2 regions of the Streptomyces sp. NPDC026394 genome follow, and region 1 is predicted to be linked to the other one. Evidence: riboswitches for the same ligand, from Rfam matches in the RefSeq annotation. Region 1 holds a riboswitch; the other holds the start of a gene.
What was found. Region 1 has a riboswitch for S-adenosylmethionine ahead of thrC (threonine synthase). Riboswitches for the same ligand answer to the same signal wherever they lie in the genome.

Region 1 (11,593 bases):
GCCCGCGTCCCGGAAGGCCATCTCCAGGACGGCGGGGTGCAGGTGCGTACCGTCGTTGATCAACTCGACGGTGATCCGCTCGTCCTCCAGGAGTGCGGCGATCGGGCCCGGCGCACGGTGCCCGAGCGGCGGCATCGCGTTGAACAGGTGGGTGGCGACGGTCGCGCCCGCGTCGATGGCCTCACGTGTCGCGTCGTACGAGGAGTCGGTGTGGCCGATGGCGGCGATCACGCCCGCCTCGGCGAGCAGCCGCACGGAGTCCAGGCCGCCGGGCAGCTCGGGCGCCAGGGTCATCATCTTCGCGGTGCCGCGCGCGGCGTCGACGAGCTTGCGCACGTCCGCCGGGTCGGGGTCGCGCAGCAGGCCGGGCTGGTGGGCGCCGCAGCGGTGCGGGGAGATGAACGGGCCCTCGAAGTGGATGCCGGCCAGGTCGCCCTGCTCGGTCAGCTCGGACAGCACGGCGGCCTGCCGGGCCAGGTCGTCGAGGTCGCCGGTGACGGTAGAGGCGAGCAGGGTGGTGGTGCCGCGCCGCCGGTGGGTGCCGATCGCCGTCAGGCACTCCTCGGCGTCGGCGGACGAGAAGGAGCCGCCGCCACCGCCGTGTACGTGGATGTCGACGAAGCCGGGGACGACGAGGTGGCCGGTCAGGTCGATCACCTGGTCGCCGGGGGCCGGGGCGGTCGCCCCGGCGGCGTCCGCCGCGTCGGTGATACGGGTGCCCTCGAAGGCCACCAGGCCCGCGTCGGCCACACCGGACGGCAGGGCGACCCGGGCGCCGGTCAGGACGGTGCGCCGGGGGCTCGGGGCGCTGTCCCCGGACTGTTGCAGCGGCATCAGGCAGTTACCTCCGTGGAGAGAAGATCCCAGGCGAGCAGACCTGCGCCCAGGCAGCCGGCGGCGTCCCCGAGCGCCGCCGGAACGATCAGGGGGAGCCGCTGGAAGGTCACCCGGGAGCGGACCGCCGCACGCAGCGGCTCGAACAGCGTGTCGCCCGCCTCGGCGAGCCCGCCGCCGATGATCAGCGTGTGCGGGTCGAGCAGGGTGAGCGAGGTGACCAGGCCGTCGGCGAGGGCGTCCACCGCGTCCTGCCAGACGGCCCGCGCGCGGGCGTCACCGGACTCGACGGCCTTGGCGGCGTCGGCGGCGGTGGCCTGCGGATCGCCGCACGCCTCGGCCCAGGCGCGGCCGACGGCGGCGGCCGAGGCCAGTGTCTCCAGGCAGCCACGCTGGCCGCAGCCGCACTCGGGGCCGCCGGGCCGTACGACGATGTGGCCGATCTCGCCCGCGCTGCCGTGCGCGCCCGCCTCGATGCGGCCCTCGATGCCGATGGCGCCGGCGATGCCGGTGCCGAGCGGTACGAACAGGAAGCGGTCGGCGCCGCGGCCCGCGCCGATGCGGCCCTCGGCGAGGCCGCCGGTGCGGACGTCGTGGCCGAGGGCGACCGGGACGCCGCCCAGGCGCTCGGAGAGCAGCGTGCGCAGGGGGACGTCGCGCCAGCCCAGGTTGGCGGAGTACGCGGCGATGCCGCGCGCGTCGTCGACGATGCCGGGGACGGCGACGCCGGCCGCCGCGGCGGTGCTGCCGAACCGCTGCCGTCCGGTTTCGCGCAGTTCCTCGGCGAAGTCCAGGATCGAGGCGACGACCGCTTCCGGGCCGCGATCGCGGCCGGTCGGGCGCCGTGCCTCGTGGAGCAGCGTGCCGTCCGCGCCTGCCAGGGCGGCCTTCATTCCGGTGCCGCCCACATCAAGGGCGATGACGTGTCTCACGGGAACAGTTTCGCGCGATCGGCCGCGAAAGGTCTAGTCCACTCGCGGGGATGGCGTGGTTCCGCTCGTGCGAAGGGCGTGCTCGGGCCCGGGGAAGGGGGGATTCCGCCGGTCGGGACGGGGTGATGCCGCCGGCCGGGGCGGGGAGGTCCCGCCCGCCGGGACGGGGTGGTTCCGCTCCGTACGGCCGCTGCCCTGCCATCGTGACCTGCTTGTGTGACAGGCGATACGCCAGCGAAATGAGGGGTGGTGTAGACCTTGTGTGGGTAAACGGGGGAGACTCGTCGTTCATGTCGGTTGAGGGTGGACCTCTGAAGCCACCGGGCATTCCCCGGCAAGCACGGAACATTCGGGACAAAAGGCGGTAATGGCAGTGCAGCGGCGGTACTTGAGCCTGGCGGCAGCGGGACTCACCACGGCCATGACGCTCTCCTTGTCCTCCTGCGGCAGCGGCGTGGGCGGCGGTGGCGACGTCACGCTCAAGCTCGTCGCGGCGGACTACGGCGACAACGCGGCGAACTCCTCCCGGCACTACTGGGACAGGCTCGTCAAGGACTTCGAGAAGAAGAACCCGGGCATCAAGGTGGACGTCTCGGTATACAGCTGGACGGACGTCGACAAGAAGGTCGAGGACCTGGTCAAGTCCGGTAAGGCTCCGGACATGGCGCAGATCGGCGCGTACGCGGACTACGCGGCCGAAGGCAAGCTCTACAAGGCCAGGGACGTGCTCTCCATCCCCGTGCAGGCCGACTTCGTGCCCGCCCTCGCGGAGGCGGGGGAGTACGGGCGCGAGCAGTACGGGATGCCTTTCGGCTCCAGCACCCGACGCCTCTTCTACAACAAGAAGCTCTTCGCCGAGGCGGGCATCACCGACCCGCCCGAGACCTGGGCACAGGTCTCGGCCGACGCGGCCAAGCTCAAGGCCAAGGGCGTGAAGATGCCGTACGCGCTGCCGCTGGGCCCGGAGGAGACGCAGGCCGAGACGCTGATGTGGATGCTCAGCGGCGGCGGCAGCTACACCGACAGCATCGGCAAGTACACGATCGACTCGAAGGAGAACATCAAGACCTTCGAGTGGCTGAAGAAGGACCTGGTCGCCCCGGGGCTGACCGGCGGCGACCCGGCCAAGCTCAACCGCCAGGACGCGTTCGACGCCTTCGCGGCCGGCGACGTGGGCATGCTCAACGGCCACCCCACCCTGATGAAGCAGGCCGAGGCCAAGGGCGTCGAGTACGGCACCGTCGAGCTGCCGGGCCCCACCGGCAAGGCCAAGGCCACCATGGGCGTCGCCGACTGGATGACGGCGTTCAAGCAGAACGGCCACCGCGACCAGGTCGGCAAGTTCCTCGACTTCGTCTACGACGAGAAGAACGTCATGGACTTCTCGGGCCACTACGGCCTGCTGCCGGTCACCACCTCCGGCTCCCAGGCGATGCTCGCCGACAGCAAGTACGCCAAGCTGCACAGCTTCCTGCGCCAGCTGGACAACGCCGTGTTCTACCCCGCCGACAAGACCTCCTGGCCGCTGGTCAGCAAGACCGTCAAGGCGAAGATGGGCAAGGCGGTGGGCGCCAACGGCAACCCGGCCGGCGTGCTCGGCGACATCCAGAACACGGCCAACGAGGCGGACAACACCGCCGAGTGAGCCGCCGCACAACCCGGCACCCCCGCCCCCGGACCGGTGGCGGGGGATTGTCGTACCGCGGCCTTATCGTGGACGGGTGATGACGAGCGACGGCACCGACGGCGGCACCGGAGGCGGTGGCATAGGAGAACTGTCCCCCCAGGACGAGGCGGTGCTCGGCGTCGAGCGCCGCTCCTGGCCCCGGCCGGGCGCCAAGGAGCGGGTCATCCGCGAGCGGCTCGGCATCTCGCCCACCCGCTACTACCAACTGCTGAACGCGCTGCTGGACGACCCGCGGGCGCTCGCCCACGACCCGGTCACGGTCAACCGGCTGCGCCGCGTCCGCGAGGCCCGGCGCGGCCGCCGCTGAGCGTCAGCCGTGGCCGCGGGCCCGCGGAGGCCGCCGAGGGGCGCGCCGCCGCTGACACACCCGTATCCGGCCGGTGCCCGGCACCCGCCGCCGAAGCCGCGCCGGCGCTGATACCCCGTACCCGGCACCCGCCCGCGCGCGACCGGTAATGTCGTCACCATGGGCAGCCCCCCGAACTCCTTGCCGACGCCGGTCACCGAAGCGGGCCGGGACGGTCTCGCCGCGCTGCTGGACAGCCCCGGCCGCGCCGTCCTCGCGCTCGACTTCGACGGCACGCTCGCCGACATCGTGCCCGACCCCGAGAAGGCCCGCGCCCACCCCGGCGCCGTGGCCGCGCTGGCCCGCCTCGCGCCGCGGCTGTGTTCCCTGGTGGTCATCACCGGCCGTCCGGCCGGCGTCGCGGTCCGCCTCGGCGGCTTCACGGACGCGCCGGGCCTGGAGCGGCTGGTGGTCCTCGGCGGCTACGGCGCCGAGCGCTGGGACGCGGCCACCGGCACGGTACGGGCGCCGGCGCCCCCGCCCGGCGTCGCCGCCGTACAGGCCGAACTCCCCGGCGTCCTGGACAAACTGGGCGCCTGGCACGCCTCCTGGGTGGAGGACAAGGGCCGCGCCATCGCCGTGCACACCCGCCGTGCCGAGGATCCGCAGGCCGCCTTCGAGCTGCTGCGCGAGCCCCTGTACGCGCTCGCCGAGCGGCACGGCCTGATCGTCGAACCCGGCCGGTACGTCCTCGAACTGCGACCGCCCGGTATGGACAAGGGCGTCGCCCTCGCCGAGTACGTACGGGAGACCGGCGCCACCACCGTCCTGTACGGGGGCGACGACCTCGGCGACCTCGCCGCCTACTCCGCCGTGGACAAGCTGCGGTCGGACGGCCTGGCCGGGGTGCTGGTGTGCAGCGGCAGCGCGGAGGTCGCCGAGCTGGCAGGCCGGGCGGACCTGGTCGTCGACGGCCCGACGGGCGTCGTCGCGCTGCTGCACGCCCTCGCGGACCGGCTGGGAGCACCCGCCTGACGGATGCGGCCGGGACCCTCCCGGGGCCCCGGCGCCGCTACTCCTCCAGCGCCCGCAACTGCTGGAGGAACCACCGGTCCGGCGGCAGCGCGGTGGCCGCGGCGGCCAGCCGCTTCGTGCGCTCGGCCCGCTCGCCGTCCTCCATGGACAGCGCCTCGTGCAGCGCGCGCGCCGTGGCCGAGATGTCGTACGGATTGACGCAGACGGCGTCCTCGCCCAGCTCCGCGTAGGCCCCGGCCTCCCGGGACAGCACCAGCGCGCAGCCCGCCTCGGAGATCACCGGGACCTCCTTGGCGACCAGGTTCATGCCGTCCCTGATCGGGTTGACCAGCGCCACGTCGGCGATCCGGTAGGCGGCCAGCGACCGCGCGAAGTCGTCCTTCACGTGCAGCACGACCGGCTGCCAGCCCGGGGTGCCGTACTCCTCGTTGATCTCCGCGGCCAGCCGCCCGACCTCGTCCGTGTAGGCGCGGTAGACCGCCAGGTCCTGGCGGGAGGGGTAGGCGAACGCGACGTGCACGACCCGTTCGCGCCACTCGGGCCGGCCGGCCAGCAGCGCCCGGTAGGCGCGCAGCCCGCGCACGATGTTCTTGGACAGCTCCGTACGGTCCACCCGCACGATCGTCTTCCGGTCCGGCCCGCCGATCTGCTCGCGCAGCGCCGCCAGCCGCTCGTCCACGTCGGGCTGGTGCGCCCGCTCCCGCAGGAACTCCGCGTCCGCGCCCAGGCCGTGCACGCCGAGCCGCGTCGTCCGGCCCTCGTGGACGACGCTCAGTCCGCCGTCCGCGCCGTGCGTCACCTCGGCGCCCAGCACCGCCGCGCAGCACTCCGCGAACGCCTCGGCCCAGCGCCGCGTCAGGAACGCGGCGCGGTCGCCGCCCAGCATGCCGCGCAGCACCGCCTCGGCCACGTCGTCCGGCAGCATCCGGAAGTAGTCGGCGGGCGCCCACGGCGTGTGCGAGAAGTGGCCGATGCGCAGGTCGGGGCGGCGGGCGCGGAGCAGTCCCGGCACCAGCGTGAGGTGGTAGTCCTGCACGAGCACCACGGCGCCGGGCGCCGCCTCGTCGGCGAGCGCGTCCGCGAAGGCCGCGTTGTACGCCTCGTACGACGCCCACTGCGCGCGGAACCCGTCGTCGAAGGAGGGCTCCAGCGGCGTCTGGTAGAGCAGGTGGTGGACGAACCACAGCACGGAGTTCGCGATGCCGTTGTAGGCGTCGGTGAAGACGTCGGCGGGGATGTCCAGCATGCGTACGTGCTGGTCGCCCGTGTCGGCGGGGTCCAGATGGCCGCCGCTGCGCCGGGCGGCCTCGCGGTCGCCGTCCCCGAGGGCGGCGCACACCCACACCGCACCGGCGTCCGGGCCGATCGCGGACAGTCCGGAGACCAGCCCGCCGCCGCCCCGTTTGGCAGTCAGCGTGCCGTCGTCCCCCTTCGTGTACGAGACCGGGCCGCGGTTGGACGCGACGAGGACCTTGGCACCAGAACGCTCGGAGACCATGTTGCGAGACTAGCCCGCCACCCATCCGCTCAAACGTGCGGAGCGGAGGCGGAACGTCACGGTTCACGCGGCGTCCGGAGCGGGCCACGCAGCGTCCGGAGCGTGGCCCGGGCCGGGCGCCGCGGGCCGCCCACCGGCCGTCTCAGGCCGCCCGGCGCTCCGCGTACTCCGGTATCTCCGCCATCGGCGGCCGCTCCTCGGTGTCCACGTCCCAGGTGCGCGGTACGAAACCGGTCTCGCCGCGCTCGAACTGGGTCAGCCGCGGGCGCACCAGATGGCCGCGGGCCAGCCGTAGCTGCGCGGTGCGGTAGATGGCCGCCGCCATCCTGCCGAGCGCCTGGCCGCTCTGGTGGCGGTGCTTGCGCACCCCGATGTCCACCTGCGCCAGCGCGTCCAGCCCCACCGTGTGCAGCGCGTCGACCAGCAGGCCCAGCTCGACGCCGTAGCCCACCGGGAACGGCAGCCGCTCCAGCAGCGACCGGCGGGCCGCGTACTCCCCGCCGAGCGGCTGCACGAACCCGGCGAGCTGCGGCCAGTGCAGATTCAGCAGCGGCCGGGCGACCAGCTCGGTGACCCGGCCGCCCTGGCCCGCCGCCTCGCCCAGCGGACGGTCGTACATGCCCTTGACGAACTGCACGTCCGGGTCGGTCAGCAGCGGACCGACGATCCCGGAGACGAAGCCCGCGTCGAACTCGCGCAGGTCGGCGTCGACGAAGCAGACGATGTCGCCGCCGGTCGCCAGCAGGGAGCGCCAGAGCACCTCGCCCTTGCCGGGCAGCGCGGGCAGCCGGGGCAGCACCTCGTCCCGGTGGACCACCCGCGCGCCCGCGTCGGCCGCGACCTTGGCGGTGCCGTCCGTGGAGCCGGAGTCGAGCACCACCAGCTCGTCGACGAGCGGCGCCGACGGGGTCATCAGCTCCGTACGGATCGCCTCGACGATCGCGCCGACCGTCGCCTCCTCGTCGAGCGCCGGCAGCACGACGGAGACCGTCTGCCCCGTCTCGCGCTTCGCGGCCAGCAGCCGGTCGAGCGGGCGGTCCGCGGCCGACCAGGACCGGCTGGCCAGCCAGCGCTCCACCTCTTCCAGCACGTGCGCGTCTCCTTCGTTCCCGGACCAGCGATGTGATCCATCTCGCGGTGCGGACGGCTGTCTCAACCGCCCGGCCCTTCGGCTACAGTCTTGAACAACGCGATCGCCCCGGACATGCCGGGGTCGGCGCGACAAACGCCTGGGCTCCGGCCCGGCGCCATACCGCTCATCCAGAGGGGCAGAGGGACACGGCCCGTTGAAGCCCCGGCAACCCTCCAGCCGGTCTCCGTCGCCGCGCACGTACGCGGCCCGCGAGGCTCCCGGCTCGGGAAGGTGCCAATTCCGTCTCGCGGCGAGGTGCGTCGCGAGGAAGATGAGGAGAAAGGGCCTCGCCTCCATGGCTGTGCAATCCGTCGAAAGCACCACTTCCGCCACTGTTTCCCTGGGCCCCGCCGTCGCGCTGTCCTGCCGCGAGTGCGGCGAGCGCTTCGACCTCGGACCGATCTTCGCCTGCGGGTCCTGCTTCGGGCCGCTGGAGGTGGCGTACGACCTGCCGGCCGGCGACCCCGAGGGCCTGCGCAAGCGGATCGAGGCGGGCCCCCACAGCATCTGGCGGTACGCGCCGCTGCTGCCCGTCCCGGCGGACGTCGCGGCCAAGCCCAACCTCAATCCCGGCCTGACCAAGCTGGTCAAGGCCGACAACCTGGCCCGTGAGCTGGGCGTCACCGGCGGCCTGTACGTCAAGGACGACTCCGGCAACCCGACGCACTCCTTCAAGGACCGCGTCGTCGCCATCGCCGTCGAGGCCGCCCGCGCCTTCGGCTTCACCACCCTGTCCTGCTCCTCCACCGGCAACCTCGCCGGGGCGGTCGGCGCCGCGGCGGCCCGGGCCGGCTTCCGCTCCTGTGTGTTCATCCCGCACGACCTGGAGGCGGGCAAGGTCGTCATGGCCGCGGTGTACGGCGGCGAGCTGGTCGGCATCGAGGGCACCTACGACGACGTCAACCGCTTCTGCTCGGAGCTGATCGGCGACCCGCTCGGCGAGGGCTGGGGCTTCGTGAACGTGAACCTGCGCCCGTACTACGGAGAGGGCTCCAAGACGCTCGCCTACGAGATCTGCGAACAGCTCGGCTGGCGGCTGCCGGACCAGATCGTCGTCCCGATCGCCTCCGGCTCCCAGCTCACCAAGATCGACAAGGGGCTGAAGGAGCTGATCGCGCTCGGGCTGGTCGAGGACAAGCCGTACAAGATCTTCGGCGCCCAGGCCGAAGGCTGTTCCCCGGTCTCCACCGCCTTCAAGGCGGGCCACGACGTCGTACGGCCGCAGAAGCCGGACACCATCGCCAAGTCGCTGGCCATCGGCAACCCGGCCGACGGCCCGTACGTGCTCGACATCGCCCGGCGCACCGGCGGCGCGGTGGAGGACGTCAACGACGAGCAGGTGGTCGACGCGATCAAGCTGCTGGCCCGTACGGAGGGCATCTTCGCCGAGACCGCCGGCGGGGTGACCGTGGGTGTCACGAAGAAGCTGATCGAGGACGGGCTGCTCGACCCGGCGCTGACCACCGTCGTGCTCAACACCGGCGACGGCCTCAAGACGCTGGACGCCGTGGCGCCGACGACCGGGCCCTCGGCCACCATCCGCCCGAGCCTGGAGGCGTTCCGCGCCGCCGGCCTGGCGCGCTGACCGCCGCGCGCGGCCGTACACACCCGTACGCGGTCGCGCGCACCCGTACGCGTCGGCACACACCGGCACGCGTCCGCACACCACGACACGCGCCGGCGTACCTCCGTCCGCGCCCGCGGCCACCGGTACGCCCGCCGCCCTTACGCACTCCTCCCGCGAGCTGGAAGGCAGAACACCATGAGCGTCAACGTCCGCATCCCGACCATCCTGCGCACCTACACTGGCGGTCAGGCCGAGGTCCCCGCCGAGGGGGCGACCCTCTCCGAGGTCATCCAGAACCTGGAGCAGAACCACGCCGGCATCGCGGCCCGCGTCTTGGACGACACCGGCAAGCTGCGGCGCTTCGTGAACGTCTACGTCAACGACGACGACGTGCGCTTCGAGCAGGGCCTGGCGACGCCGACGCCGGACGGCGCGGGCGTCTCGATCATCCCGGCGGTGGCCGGCGGCTGCTGAGCCGGTCGCCCGGGACGCCGTAACGATCTTTTTCGGCCCTTCCCCGGCCCGACGGCTGGAATCGCCCTGTCCGCCACGAAGCGGACGGGGCGATTCCGTGTTGTTAAAGGCGATACAGTTGGGGTGATTCCTCGTCCAGCGCGTGCCGAACGCATATGAGAGCCCGGCAAGTTGTGCGCGAAGTGTGGACATGATTTGTCGTGTTGGTGAGCTTTGCCCGGCCCGACTTGCCCTGCCGAATGGGCTTTTCTCCGTATATTTGCGATTGTTCGCGAGAAGAATTCTCGTCCGACTGACCTGTTGCGCTGGGCAGTTGGACAGATACATTCAGCGGCGGTCGACGCGTTCCGGCGCACACCCCCTCCTGTCGGGGGGTGAGGTCTGACCCGGGTCCGCGGAGTGCGGTCCTGTGCAAGGGCCAGTAATAGGGGAGTTAGGCATGGCTCAGGGCACCGTCAAGTGGTTCAACGCGGAGAAGGGGTACGGCTTCATCGCGGTCGACGGTGGTGCGGATGTATTCGTCCACTACAGCGCGATCCAGATGGACGGTTACCGCACCCTTGAGGAGGGTCAGCGGGTCGAGTTCGAGATCTCGCAGGGCCAGAAAGGGCCGCAGGCGGACATGGTCCGCGTGGCCGGCTGAAGCGCCGACCGACTGCTGCGTACGAAGGTCCGCGTCCCCTGTGGGGGCGCGGGCCTTCTGTGTTTGGGTGGGGCGGGCGGGAGTGTCCCGGGGGAGGGCGGGGCGTCCGCCCGCGCCTGGTTTGGCACCCGCCCCCCATGGGGATGGCTCCCGCCAAGCCGCTTGCACTCTCATGGGTCGAGTGCTAATCATTGCGTTAGCACTCTACGAGTGAGAGTGACAGCTAAGGACCGACTCGGTGAGGTCCGCGGGCAGGTGGGGCAAGGAACCACCAGCTCACGAACCGTCCGTCGCGGGCGCCAGCGCGGTCCGGAGTATCCACCCTCCCCCAGACGCAGTCCGGGGGGACCCCCAGTCCGGGAGGACCACTTCACATGGCCAAGATCATCGCGTTCGACGAGGAGGCACGGCGCGGTCTCGAGCGCGGGATGAACCAGCTCGCCGACGCCGTCAAGGTCACCCTTGGCCCCAAGGGCCGCAACGTCGTCCTCGAGAAGAAGTGGGGCGCCCCCACGATCACCAACGATGGTGTGTCCATCGCCAAGGAGATCGAGCTCGAGGACCCGTACGAGAAGATCGGCGCCGAGCTGGTCAAGGAGGTCGCGAAGAAGACGGACGACGTCGCCGGTGACGGCACGACGACCGCGACCGTCCTGGCCCAGGCCCTGGTCCGCGAGGGCCTGCGCAACGTGGCCGCCGGCGCCAACCCGATGGCCCTCAAGCGCGGCATCGAGCGCGCCGTCGAGGCCGTCTCCGCCGCCCTGCTGGAGCAGGCCAAGGACGTGGAGACCAAGGAGCAGATCGCTTCGACCGCCTCCATCTCCGCCGCCGACACCCAGATCGGCGAGCTGATCGCCGAGGCCATGGACAAGGTCGGCAAGGAAGGCGTCATCACCGTCGAGGAGTCCCAGACCTTCGGTCTGGAGCTGGAGCTCACCGAGGGTATGCGCTTCGACAAGGGCTACATCTCGGCGTACTTCGCCACCGACATGGAGCGTATGGAGGCGTCGCTCGACGACCCGTACATCCTCATCGTCAACTCGAAGATCTCCAACGTGAAGGACCTCCTTCCGCTGCTGGAGAAGGTCATGCAGTCGGGCAAGCCGCTGCTGATCATCGCCGAGGACGTCGAGGGCGAGGCCCTGTCGACCCTGGTCGTCAACAAGATCCGCGGCACCTTCAAGTCCGTCGCCGTCAAGGCCCCGGGCTTCGGCGACCGCCGCAAGGCCATGCTCGGCGACATCGCCATCCTCACCGGTGGCACGGTCATCTCCGAGGAGGTCGGCCTCAAGCTGGAGAACGCCGGTCTCGACCTGCTGGGCCGCGCCCGCAAGGTCGTCATCACCAAGGACGAGACCACCATCGTCGACGGTGCCGGTGACAGCGAGCAGGTCCAGGGCCGCGTCAACCAGATCCGCGCCGAGATCGAGAACAGCGACTCGGACTACGACCGCGAGAAGCTCCAGGAGCGTCTGGCGAAGCTGGCCGGCGGCGTGGCCGTCATC
Region 2 (11,593 bases), on a different contig from region 1:
CTCCACCCCGCGGGTGGAGGGCTCCTGGCACTGGGTCGACAGCAAGACGCTGCACTTCCGCCCGCGCGAGTACTGGCCCACGCACGCCGACATCGAGGTGCGCAGCAACCTGGAGGGCCTGAAGATCACCGGCGGGCTGTACGGGGGCGCCGCCAAGCCCGTGAAGCTGCGTACGGGGGACCGGGTGGAGGCCGTCACGGACGCCGCGGCGCACACCATGACGGTCACCCGCAACGGTGAGGAGATCAACACCATCCCCGTCACCACCGGCAAGCCCGGCTACTCCACCCGCAACGGCACCAAGGTCATCCTGGGCAAGGAGGGCTTCGTACGGATGCGGGGGGAGAGCATCGGCATCCCGTCGGGCAGCTCGGACTCCTACGACCTGCCGGTCTACTGGGCCACCCGGGTGACCTGGAGCGGCGAGTACGTGCACGCGGCGCCCTGGTCCGTGGGGTCGCAGGGCGCCGACAACGTCAGCCACGGCTGCACCGGCATGTCCACCGGCAACGCCAAGTGGTTCTTCGACACCGTGCGGGTCGGCGACATCGTCAAGGTCGTCAACAGCGGCGGCGAGACCATGACGCCCTTCGACAACGGTTTCGGCGACTGGAACATGCCGTGGAAGCAGTGGCGCGAGGGCAGCGCGCTGGACAAGAACAAGCCCAGCACCACAGGTGAGCAGGATCAGCGGCCGGGACCCGAGAATGCCGCCCGGCTGCGCCCGCAGGCCTGAAGGCCCCTCAGAAGGCCCCTCAGGAGGCCGCTCATGCCTCCGTGAGCAGCCTGCGGCGCAGCAGCCCGGCCAGGGCGTCCGTGAACTCCACGGGGTCCACAGGGTGCGTCACAGCGGCGTCCGCGCGGCTCCACGTCGCCAGCCAGGCGTCCTGCGGGCGGCCGATGAGCAGCAGCACCGGCGGGCAGCGGAAGATCTCGTCCTTGATCTGCCGGCAGACGCCCATACCGCCCGCGGGCGCCGTCTCGCCGTCCAGGACGCACGCGTCGATGCCGCCCTGCTCCAGGGCCGCCAGAACGGCGGGCAGGGTCGCGCACTCCACGATCTCCACCGGCGGCACGTCGGCGGCAGGCCGGCGGCCCGTCGCGAGCCGTACCTGTTCGCGGGTGTCGGCGTTGTCGCTGTAGACCAGCACCGTGGCAGTCGCCTGCATCGTTCCTCCACGCTTCTCGGCGGTACGGCTTCGGGCGGGGCTCCGCCCGGCCGCCGCCGGGAAGTGCCTCCAGCGCGGATGCTACTGCTCGTACGGCGGCGCGCAGGAGGGTTCGGCACGATCCACGATCTGACCGACGGCCCGTCAGGACTGGTCGGAGCGGGGGCACGGGGCCGTACGGCGGGTCCCGGGTCCTCCCTTCGGGCGACTGCCGGAGTGGGCCGTACGAGCAGGGCATACGCCCTTGACACACCGAACGGCACCCCCCGGAGTGAGGGCGGGATAAGCGACCGACATAATGTCGGTCGTGGCGACAGCAACGACAGTAGAAACCGGGCACGCGCACCCGTCGGTCAATCGGCCGAACCTCACCAGCGTCGGAACCATCATCTGGCTGAGTTCCGAGCTGATGTTCTTCGCGGCCCTCTTCGCGATGTACTTCACCCTTCGATCGGTGACCGGGACCGAGTATTGGAAGGAATCCGCCGATGCGCTGAATCTTCCGTTCTCCGCGACGAACACCACGATCCTGGTGCTCAGCTCACTGACCTGCCAGCTCGGCGTGTTCGCGGCCGAGCGCGGCGATGTCAAGAAGCTCCGTACCTGGTTCGTGATCACCTTCATCATGGGTGCGATCTTCATCGGCGGTCAGGTCTTCGAGTACACCGATCTGGTCAAGGAAGAGGGCCTCTCGCTCTCGTCCGGCCCGTACGGCTCGGTGTTCTACCTGACCACCGGCTTCCACGGACTGCACGTGACAGGCGGTCTCATCGCCTTCCTGCTGGTCCTGGGCAGGACGTACGCGGCCAAGAGGTTCACCCACGAACAGGCCACCGCGGCCATCGTCGTGTCCTACTACTGGCACTTCGTCGATGTCGTCTGGATCGGCCTCTTCGCCACGATCTACCTGATCCGCTGACCGGTCCCGCACCGCGACCGCGCATCAGACAGACATAGCCAAAGCATCGACGCAGAAGATCCTGACACCGGGGTAATCCGTGAAAAAGCTCTCCGCACGACGGCGCCATCCGCTGGCGGCGCTCGTCGTCCTACTCTTCGCGCTGGCGGTCACTGGGGGGCTGTACGCCGCGTTCGCGCCTGCGGACAAGGCTCAGGCCGATGACACCGCCCAGTCTCTTGCCATCAAGGAGGGCAAGAAGCTCTTCGCCGTCGGCTGCGCCAGCTGCCACGGCACCGGCGGTCAGGGCACCTCCGACGGCCCGAGCCTGGTCGGCGTGGGCGCCGCCGCCGTCGACTTCCAGGTCGGCACCGGCCGGATGCCGGCGCAGCAGCCCGGCGCCCAGGTGCCGCGGAAGAAGAACATCTACAGCCAGGCCGAGATCGACCAGCTCGCGGCGTACGTCGCGTCGCTGGGTGCCGGTCCCAGCGTGCCGGGCAAGGAGCAGTACAGCAAGGACGGCGCGGACATCGCCAAGGGCGGTGAGCTGTTCCGTACGAACTGCGCGCAGTGCCACAACTTCACCGGTAAGGGCGGCGCCCTGACCAACGGCAAGTTCGCACCGACGCTCGAAGGCGTGGACCCGAAGCACATCTACGAGGCCATGGAGACCGGCCCGCAGAACATGCCTTCCTTCGGTGACGGTTCGCTGTCCCCGCAGAACAAGAAGGACATCGTGTCCTACCTCGGCGCCGTCAACAGCGACGACACCCCCAGCCCCGGTGGTCTGGGCCTGGGCGGTCTCGGCCCGGTCAGTGAGGGCCTCTTCGGTTGGATCGCCGGCCTGGGCGCGCTGATCGCGGTCGCCATCTGGGTCGCAGCCCGGACTACGAAGGCCAAGAAGTCATGAGTGAGACTGGACGACACGAAGACGTGCCAGAAAAGAACCTCCCCGGTGAGCGGGACACGGCTCACGGCGGCGCGGTCGAGACGGCGGACAACCCGTTCGCCGACCCGGGGCTGCCGCCCCACGAGCACCGCATCCAGGACATCGACGAGCGGGCCGCCAAGCGCTCCGAGCGCGCGGTCGCCTTCCTCTTCACCCTGTCGATGCTCGCGACGGTCGGCTTCATCGCCGCCTACGTGATCTTCCCGGTCGACGAGATCACCTACATCTGGCCGTTCGGCCACGTCAGCGCGCTGAACTTCTGGCTCGGCCTGACGCTCGGTGTGGCGCTCTTCTGCATCGGCGCGGGCGCGGTCCACTGGGCCCGCACGCTGATGTCGGACGAGGAGGTCGCCGACGACCGGCACCCGATCGAGGCGGCCCCCGAGGTCAAGGCCAAGGTCATGGAGGACTTCCGCGCAGGCGCGAAGGAATCCGCGATCGGCCGCCGCAAGCTGGTCCGCAACACCATGTTCGGCGCGCTGGCCCTGGTGCCGCTCTCCGGAGTGGTGCTGCTGCGCGACCTCGGTCCGCTGCCGGAGAAGAAGCTCCGTACGACCGGCTGGAAGAAGGGCATCCGCCTGGTCAACCAGTCGACCAACCTCCCGCTGCGTCCCGAGGACATCGCGGTCGGCTCGCTGACCTTCGCCAAGCCCGAGGGCCTGGAGGAGGACGACCACGAGTTCAACCAGAAGATCGCCAAGGACGCCCTGATGCTCGTGCGGATCCAGCCGCAGAACATCAAGGACAAGCAGGAACTGGACTGGTCGCACGAGGGCATCGTCGCCTACTCGAAGATCTGCACCCACGTGGGCTGCCCGATCAGCCTCTACGAGCAGCAGACGCACCACGTGCTGTGCCCCTGCCACCAGTCGACCTTCGACCTGGCCGACGGTGGACGCGTCATCTTCGGCCCCGCCGGACACGCCCTGCCGCAGCTGCACATCACGGTCAAGGACGGCTTCCTCGAAGCCGTCAGCGACTTCGCGGAGCCCGTCGGCCCGAGCTTCTGGGAGCGCGGATGAGTAACGAGACGAGCGCGACCACCACGCGCCGCGGCCAGGCGCCGCGGGGCGAGCGGATCGCCGACTGGGCGGACGGCCGGCTGGGCATCTACAGCCTCGCCAAGTCCAACATGCGCAAGATCTTCCCGGACCACTGGTCCTTCATGCTGGGTGAGATCTGCCTCTACAGCTTCATCATCATCATCCTGACCGGCGTCTACCTGACGCTGTTCTTCCACCCGAGCATGGCCGAGGTGACCTACCACGGCTCGTACGTGCCCATGCACGGGATCCGGATGACGCAGGCGTTCGAGTCGACGCTGGACATCAGCTTCGACGTGCGCGGCGGTCTGCTCATCCGGCAGATCCACCACTGGGCGGCCCTGGTCTTCCTGGGCGCCATGATGGTGCACATGATGCGGGTGTTCTTCACCGGCGCCTTCCGCAAGCCGCGCGAGGTCAACTGGCTGTTCGGCTTCCTGCTGCTGGTGCTCGGCATGTTCACCGGCTTCACCGGCTACTCGCTGCCGGACGACCTGCTCTCCGGCACCGGCGTCCGGTTCATCGAGGGTGTCATCCTGGCGATGCCGCTGGTCGGCTCGTACCTGCAGATGTTCATCTTCGGCGGGGAGTTCCCGGGGCACGACATCATCCCGAGGTTCTTCACGGTGCACGTCCTGCTGCTGCCCGGCATCATGCTGGGTCTGCTGGTGGCGCACCTGATCCTGGTCTTCTACCACAAGCACACGCAGTTCCCGGGTGCCGGCAAGACCAACAAGAACGTCGTCGGCATGCCGCTGCTGCCGGTCTACATGGCCAAGGCCGGAGGCTTCTTCTTCCTGGTCTTCGGCGTGATCTCGGTGATCGCGGCGGTCGCCAGCATCAACCCGGTCTGGGCCATCGGCCCGTACCGGCCCGACCAGGTGTCCACCGGCGCCCAGCCCGACTGGTACATGGGCTTCGCCGAGGGTCTGGTCCGTGTGATGCCCGGCTGGGAGTGGGACATCTGGGGCCACACCATCAACTTCGGTGTGCTGATCCCGATCCTCATCTTCCCGCTGGTGCTGGTCGCGATCGCGGTCTACCCGTTCGTCGAGTCCTGGGTCACCGGCGACAAGCGCGAGCACCACATCCTGGACCGCCCGCGCAACGCCCCGACCCGTACCGGCTTCGGTGTGGCCTGGCTGACCGCCTACCTCATCATGCTGATCGGCGGCGGCAACGACCTGTGGGCCACCCACTTCCACCTGTCGCTGAACTCGCTGACCTGGTTCGTCCGGATCGGCTTCTTCGTCGGCCCGGTGGTGGCCTTCATCGTCACCAAGCGGATCTGCCTGGGTCTCCAGCGCCGGGACCGCGACAAGGTGCTGCACGGACGCGAGTCCGGCATCATCAAGCGGCTGCCGCACGGTGAGTTCATCGAGGTGCACGAGCCGCTCAACCAGGAGCAGCTGCACACGCTCACCCAGCACGACCAGCCCAAGCCGTTCGAGATCGGCCCGGAGGTCGACGAGAACGGTGTCGAGCGGAAGGTCAAGCGGACGACCAAGCTCCGCGCCAAGCTCTCCAAGAGCTACTACGGCGAGGACAACGTCATCCCGAAGCCGACCCCGGAGGAGTACAAGGAGATCACCAGCGGCCACGGCCACCACTGATCTCCGCCGTGTGACCCACGGCAGCACCCCCGCGTAAGCACGCCACCCAGAGGGCCCCGTCCGATCAGGGTCTCCCCTGCTCTTCAAGAGCTGGGGGAACGGACGGGGCCCTTCGGCACGCCCGGCCGCCGGATAGGGTTTCGGCACCAGCAGGACACGAATCCAGGAGTGTGGACCATGAACGTTGCGACCCCGAACGGCGGCGACAGCGTGGCGGTCCGCACCTGGCCGGGCGTACTGGACGCCCTCCTCCAGGGCCGCGACCTGGGCGCCGACGACACCGCGTGGGCGATGGACCGGATCATGCGCGGCGAGGCCACCGACGCGCAGATCGCGGGCTTCGCGGTGGCGCTGCGCGCCAAGGGCGAGACGGTCGCCGAGATCACCGGTCTCGTACGGGCGATGTACGCGCACGCCAACCTCATCGACGTGCCGGGCCCGAGCGTGGACATCGTCGGCACCGGCGGTGACGGCGCCAAGACCGTCAACATCTCCACGATGTCCTCGATCGTGGTGGCCGGCACCGGCGCGAAGGTCGTCAAGCACGGCAACCGCGCCGCCTCGTCGGCCAGCGGCGCGTCCGACGTGCTGGAGAAGCTGGGCGTCAACCTGGACCTGACCCCGCGCCGGGTCGTCGAGGTCGCCGAGGAGGCCGGGATCACCTTCTGCTTCGCGGTCAAGTTCCACCCGTCGCTGCGGCACGTGGCGCCCGCCCGGCGCGAACTGGGCATCCGCACGACGTTCAACGTGCTGGGCCCGCTGACCAACCCGGCGCGGGTACGGGCGCAGGCCACCGGCGTCGCCGACGCGCGGATGGCGCCGATCCTGGCCGGCGTGCTGGCCGAACGCGGCTCCAGCGCGCTGGTCTTCCGCGGCGACGACGGGCTGGACGAACTGACGACCACCGCCACGTCGAAGGTCTGGGTCGTCCGGGACGGCGGCGTACGCGAGGAGACCTTCGACCCGCGGGACGTGGGCATCGGCCTGGTGCCCGTGGAGGCGCTGCGCGGCGCCGACGCCTCGTACAACGCGGACGTGGCGCGCCGCCTGCTGGGCGGCGAGCCCGGACCGGTGCGGGACGCGGTGCTGCTCAACTCGGCGGCGGCGCTGGTGGCCCTGGAGCCGACCGCGGCGCCGCTGAACGAGCAGATCGTGGCCGGCATCGAGCGGGCCGCCGAGGCGATCGACTCGGGGGCGGCCCGCCGGGCGTTGGAGCGCTGGGTGGCGGCCAGCAACGCCTGAGGCGGCTGTGGTGTGACGCGGGGCCCGGTCCGGGATACGGACCGGGCCTTGCGCGTTCCCGATCGTGTGGCATGATTCTGCCCAGGTCACGAGTGACAGCGACTACGGCCCCGGCCCGCTGTCCGGCAACCCTCCGTCCGTGGCGGGGTGCCCCGGGTGATGACCAGGTCGCAGGCAGCGAGGTCTGCGGCAAGCGCGGATCCCTCGTGCCAGGGATCCTGGTCCTTGAGGGAGATCTCTCATGATGCAGCGAATGCGTTAGGGCCGTACGGGCCCCTTTTCCGCACCCCCCTTTTTCCTTCACCGCTGTCGGCCGGCCCCGCTTCGGCGTGCGTGCCCCGCAGCGAATTCGCTCTGCCCTCACGGGAGTTCGCCATGCCTGTTTCCGCTGCCGCCACCACTGCCGCCACTGATGCCGTCTCCGCTGCCGCCGTCTGCGCCCCGTTGCCCGTGCTGGGCCGGGACGTGCTGGTCCCGCTCGTCACCGGCGGCGAGGTCGAGTATGCGGCGCTGGACATCGCCGCCAGCGCCCCGGCGCTCCAGCGCGTCTGGGACGACGTGGCCGCGTACGCCCCGTACTACGGCAGTGTCCACCGCGGCGCGGGCTACCTCTCGCAGTTGTCCACCGACCTGTTCGAGAACAGCCGGGCGGAGGTCTCCCGCTTCCTCGGGTGCCGGGAGGGGGACCAGGTGGTCTTCACCCGCTCCACCACCGACTCGCTGAACCTGCTGGCCGCCGTGCTGCCGGCCGGCACCCGGGTGTTCGTCTTCGAGACCGAGCACCACGCCTCGCTGCTGCCCTGGGAGCAGCGCGCCGGCGTCGAGGTGACGTACCTCGACGCGCCCCGTACGCCGCGGCAGGCGGTGGACACGCTGGAGCGGGCGCTGGCCGAGCGCGAGCCCTACAGCAACGCGCTGGTCTGCGTGACGGGTGCTTCCAATGTGACCGGTGAGCTGTGGCCCGTACGGGAGCTGGCCGCCGCGGCGCACGCGCACGGCGCGCGCATCGTGCTCGACGCCGCCCAGCTCGCCCCGCACCACCCGGTCGACATCGCCGAGCTGGACGTGGACTGGGTCGCCTTCTCCGGCCACAAGCTGTACGCGCCCTTCGGGGCCGGAGTGCTGGCCGGGCGCGCCGACTGGCTCCAGGCGGCCGAGCCGTACCTCGCGGGCGGCGGCGCCAGCCGTACGGTCGCGCGCCGCGCCGACGGCGGCGTGGACGTCGACTGGCACACCACCGCAGCCCGCCACGAGGCCGGTTCGCCCAACGTCATCGGCGTCTACGCCATCGCCGCCGCCTGCAAGGCCCTCACCGAGGCGGGCTTCGAGGGCCTGGTCGCCCGGGAGCAGCAACTGGTCGAGCGGGTACGGGCGGGCCTCGCCGAGGTGCCCGAGGTCACGGTGCTCTCGCTGTTCGGGGACGACGCCCCGCGGGTGGGCGTGCTGTCCTTCGTCGTCGAGGGCTGGAACAGCTCGCACTTCGCGGCGGCGCTCTCCGCGGAGTACGGCATCGGCGTGCGCGACGGGCTGTTCTGCGCGCATCCCCTCGTACGGACCCTGCTGGGCGCCGAGTCCGAGGCCCCGGGGGAATGCGGCGCGCCCGAAGGGGCACCGGGGGAGCGGAGCCTGAACGCCATCCGGGTGAGCTTCGGGGCCGGTACGCCCGACGAGCACGTGGAGCGTTTCGTCCGGGCCGTCAAGGAACTGGTGACGCAGGGCGCGCGGTGGAGCTACCGCACCGAGGACGGGCGCTGCGTGCCGGACACGGCGGCGTAGCCCCTTCGACCGCCCGCGTCGCGGCGCTCCGCTGTCCGGGCGCCGCGGCGCGGGTTCGTACGCGGCGGCGGTCCGGGTCAGGCGTCCAGGCCGATGGCGAAGGCCGCTTCCAGGTCGTGCTGGGAGTACGTACGGAAGGCGATGTGCGTCTCGGTGGAGGCCACGCCCGGCACCTTGCTGATCCGGCCCGGGATGACGTCCGCCAGGTCGTCGTGCCTGGCCACCCGCACCAGCGCGATCAGGTCGTGCGCACCGGTGACCGAGTAGACCTCGCTGACGCCCTCCAGCGCGGCGATCTTCTCCGCGATCTCCGGGATCTGGTCCACGCTGGTCTTGATGAGCACGATCGAAGTGATCACGGTTGGCTCTCTCCCTCGGCCGCCTGCTGCTTCGCCGTTCCGGCGGAGTCCACCCTACCGGTGGCCGCGGCCGTTTCCCCGGGCGGAGCGGGGCTCGGCCGGTACCGCACCCAGGCGTACAGGAAGCCCACCGCGAAGCCCACGACGTGGGCGAGGTAGGCCACACCCGGGCTGCTGGGGTCGCGCTGCGCGGCGATCCACTGGAGGACGAACCAGAACAGCAGCACGATCCACGCCGGGAAGCGGAGCGGCAGGAAGAAGAGGAACGGGTAGATGCTGGTGACCCGGGCCTTGGGGAAGAGGTAGAGGAACGCCCCCAGCACCCCGGAGATCGCCCCGGAGGCGCCGACCAGGGTCTGTCCCGAGGAGGCGTGCGCGGCCGCGTAGCCCATCAGGGCCAGATAGCCGGTCACGAGGTAGAAGAGGGTGAACGGCAGCCGGCCCATGCGGTCCTCGGCCATGCCGCCGAAGACGTACAGGAAGAGGACGTTGCCCAGCAGGTGCAGCCAGCTTCCGTGCACGAACAGAGCGGTCAGCGGGGTGAGCAGCGGGCCGGGCGAGCCGCTCCACAGGTCACGCGGGATGACGCCCCAGCGTTCGAAGTACGCGGTCTGCGCCTGGACGACGGCGTCGCCGGTGCCGTATATGCCGTTGAGGCCGGAGGCGGGCCCGACGACGAAGACCACGCAGCACAGGGCGATCAGGACGTTCGTCATGCGGGAGAACACGGTCAGCACCGAGCGGGCGCGGGGCGTCCGGGGGGTCAGGAACGGGGCCGTCATGAAGTGATCATGGCGTAATACGGGCAATCGGGACAGAGTGCCTCGCCGCGTCCCGCCTCCCGGGCGGGCCCGCGCCGTAGCGGCGTCAGGCCGTAGGGTAAGAGCCTGTGCCATCACCCCGGCCAGGCGACGGGAGCCTGGCCGGGGTGATGGCACAGGCTCTGACGGTCAGTACCCCGCGTACTTCCGCAGTCCGACGGCGCACCGCGGGAAGCCCCCGAACGACAGCACGAGCTCCGCTCGCCCGAGCGCGACGAAAGAGGACGACACCATGGCTGTTCCCCTGCCGACGGACGGGACCCGGTGGCGCTGCACCCTGTGCGGCAACCTGACGCGCTTCGACGTGACCCGCCGCTCCGAGGTCGTGGAGTACCTCCACCTCGACCTCGCCGGGGAGCCGAAGGTGGAGGAACGCGAGGTGCTCAGTGAGAGCATCGAGTCCGTGCGCTGCCGCTGGTGCAACGCGGTCGACCAGATCGAGCTGGTCGACCGGCCGGGCGCCGGTGCCTGAGTCGAGCGCCTGAGATCGGAGCGATGCAGCAGTGGTGGAGCGTCCAGAAAGGCCTGCGGGGGCGGAGCACGGTGCCGAGGCCGGTGCGGCCGAGGCGGAAGAGGTGCTCGACCGTCCGCTGCCCGAGGGCGTACGGCGCCGGGTCGTGGCGCTCACCGCGGAGTCCTTCGGCGGCCTGACGGTCGCCGAACTTCCGCCGCCGCTGCGCCAGTACGCCCGGTTCACCCCCAGCCGCCGGGCCAAATTCGCGGGCAACGCGATGGCGGCCGCGCTGGAGAACGACGCGGTCTTCCGGCAACGGATCGCGGGCCGGCTGCGCGAGGCCCAGCCGGAACTGGCCGAAGCGCTGGACAACGGCACCCCGCCCGCCGCCGCCGACCCGCTCGATGTCGCGGCGGCGGCCTATGTGCTGCGTCCCGAGGGCTGGGTCAAGCTGGTCGCGGCGGCCGGCGAGGAGGCGCAGCGCGCCCGCGCGGAACAGGCCGGCGAGGAGGCCGAACGCGAGCTGGCCGCGCTGCGCGAGGAGCTGGCGCAGTCCCGCGCGCAGGCCCGCGCCGAGGCCGAGCGCGCCCGCGACGACCTGGACGCGTTGCGCAAGGAGAACGAGTCGTTGCAGCGCAAGCTGCGCAGCGCGCTCAGCGACGTCAAGCGGGGCGAGGCGGCGGCGCGCAAGGCCGCGGCGGAGGTGGAGTCCGTACGGGCCGCCGCCGCGCAGGAGAAGACCGTGGCCGACAGCGAGGCGCGCCGCCTGAAGGCCCGTGTCGCGGAGGTCGAGGCGCTGCTGGAGGCCAGCCGCCGTGCCACGCGCGAGGGCCGCAGCGTCGAGGACATGCGGCTGCGGCTGCTGCTGGACACCGTCCTGGACGCGGCCCAGGGGCTGCGCCGGGAGCTGGCGCTGCCGCCCGCCGACACCCACCCGGCGGACACCGTCGACGCGGTGGCACCGGGCAAGATGACGCCCAAGGACATCGCCACGCGCGCGCTGTCGGAGACCGACCCCGCCCTGCTGGACCAGCTGCTGGCGCTGCCGCAGGCCCACCTGGTGGTGGACGGTTACAACGTCACCAAGACCGGTTATCCCACGATGCCGTTGGACAAGCAGCGGCTGCGGCTGCTGGGCGGCCTCGCGGTGCTGGCCGCCCAGACCGGCGCGGAGATGACGTGTGTCTTCGACGGTGCCGAGCTGGCCGCTCCGGTGCTGCTCGCGCCGCCGCGCGGGGTGAGGGTCCTCTTCAGCAAGCCGGGTGTGAC

Region 2: it holds a riboswitch for S-adenosylmethionine, as region 1 does, so the genes downstream of both, ACZ4QV_RS24945 (aminotransferase class V-fold PLP-dependent enzyme) here and thrC (threonine synthase) in region 1, are expected to answer to the same signal.

Annotation. Positions count from the first base shown of each region.
Region 1 covers NZ_JBVHPX010000013.1:127,532-139,124, reverse strand. Annotated here, with positions in the region: gene nagA (N-acetylglucosamine-6-phosphate deacetylase) at 1-834, opposite strand, end outside; gene ACZ4QV_RS27290 (ROK family protein) at 834-1,766, opposite strand; gene ACZ4QV_RS27285 (extracellular solute-binding protein) at 2,140-3,411, shown strand; gene ACZ4QV_RS27280 (DUF3263 domain-containing protein) at 3,491-3,760, shown strand; gene otsB (trehalose-phosphatase) at 3,920-4,774, shown strand; gene ACZ4QV_RS27270 (alpha,alpha-trehalose-phosphate synthase (UDP-forming)) at 4,812-6,272, opposite strand; gene ACZ4QV_RS27265 (glucosyl-3-phosphoglycerate synthase) at 6,415-7,362, opposite strand; SAM riboswitch class I at 7,526-7,682, shown strand; gene thrC (threonine synthase) at 7,700-8,989, shown strand; gene ACZ4QV_RS27255 (MoaD/ThiS family protein) at 9,167-9,445, shown strand; gene ACZ4QV_RS27250 (cold-shock protein) at 9,885-10,088, shown strand; gene groL (chaperonin GroEL) at 10,463-11,593, shown strand, end outside.
Region 2 covers NZ_JBVHPX010000011.1:175,237-186,829, reverse strand. Annotated here, with positions in the region: gene ACZ4QV_RS24980 (L,D-transpeptidase) at 1-736, shown strand, start outside; gene ACZ4QV_RS24975 (hypothetical protein) at 768-1,169, opposite strand; gene ctaE (aa3-type cytochrome oxidase subunit III) at 1,468-2,088, shown strand; gene qcrC (cytochrome bc1 complex diheme cytochrome c subunit) at 2,168-2,977, shown strand; gene qcrA (cytochrome bc1 complex Rieske iron-sulfur subunit) at 2,974-4,038, shown strand; gene qcrB (cytochrome bc1 complex cytochrome b subunit) at 4,035-5,672, shown strand; gene trpD (anthranilate phosphoribosyltransferase) at 5,850-6,914, shown strand; SAM riboswitch class IV at 6,999-7,116, shown strand; gene ACZ4QV_RS24945 (aminotransferase class V-fold PLP-dependent enzyme) at 7,290-8,690, shown strand; gene ACZ4QV_RS24940 (Lrp/AsnC ligand binding domain-containing protein) at 8,768-9,049, opposite strand; gene ACZ4QV_RS24935 (rhomboid family intramembrane serine protease) at 9,046-9,765, opposite strand; gene ACZ4QV_RS24930 (hypothetical protein) at 10,103-10,342, shown strand; gene ACZ4QV_RS24925 (NYN domain-containing protein) at 10,374-11,593, shown strand, end outside.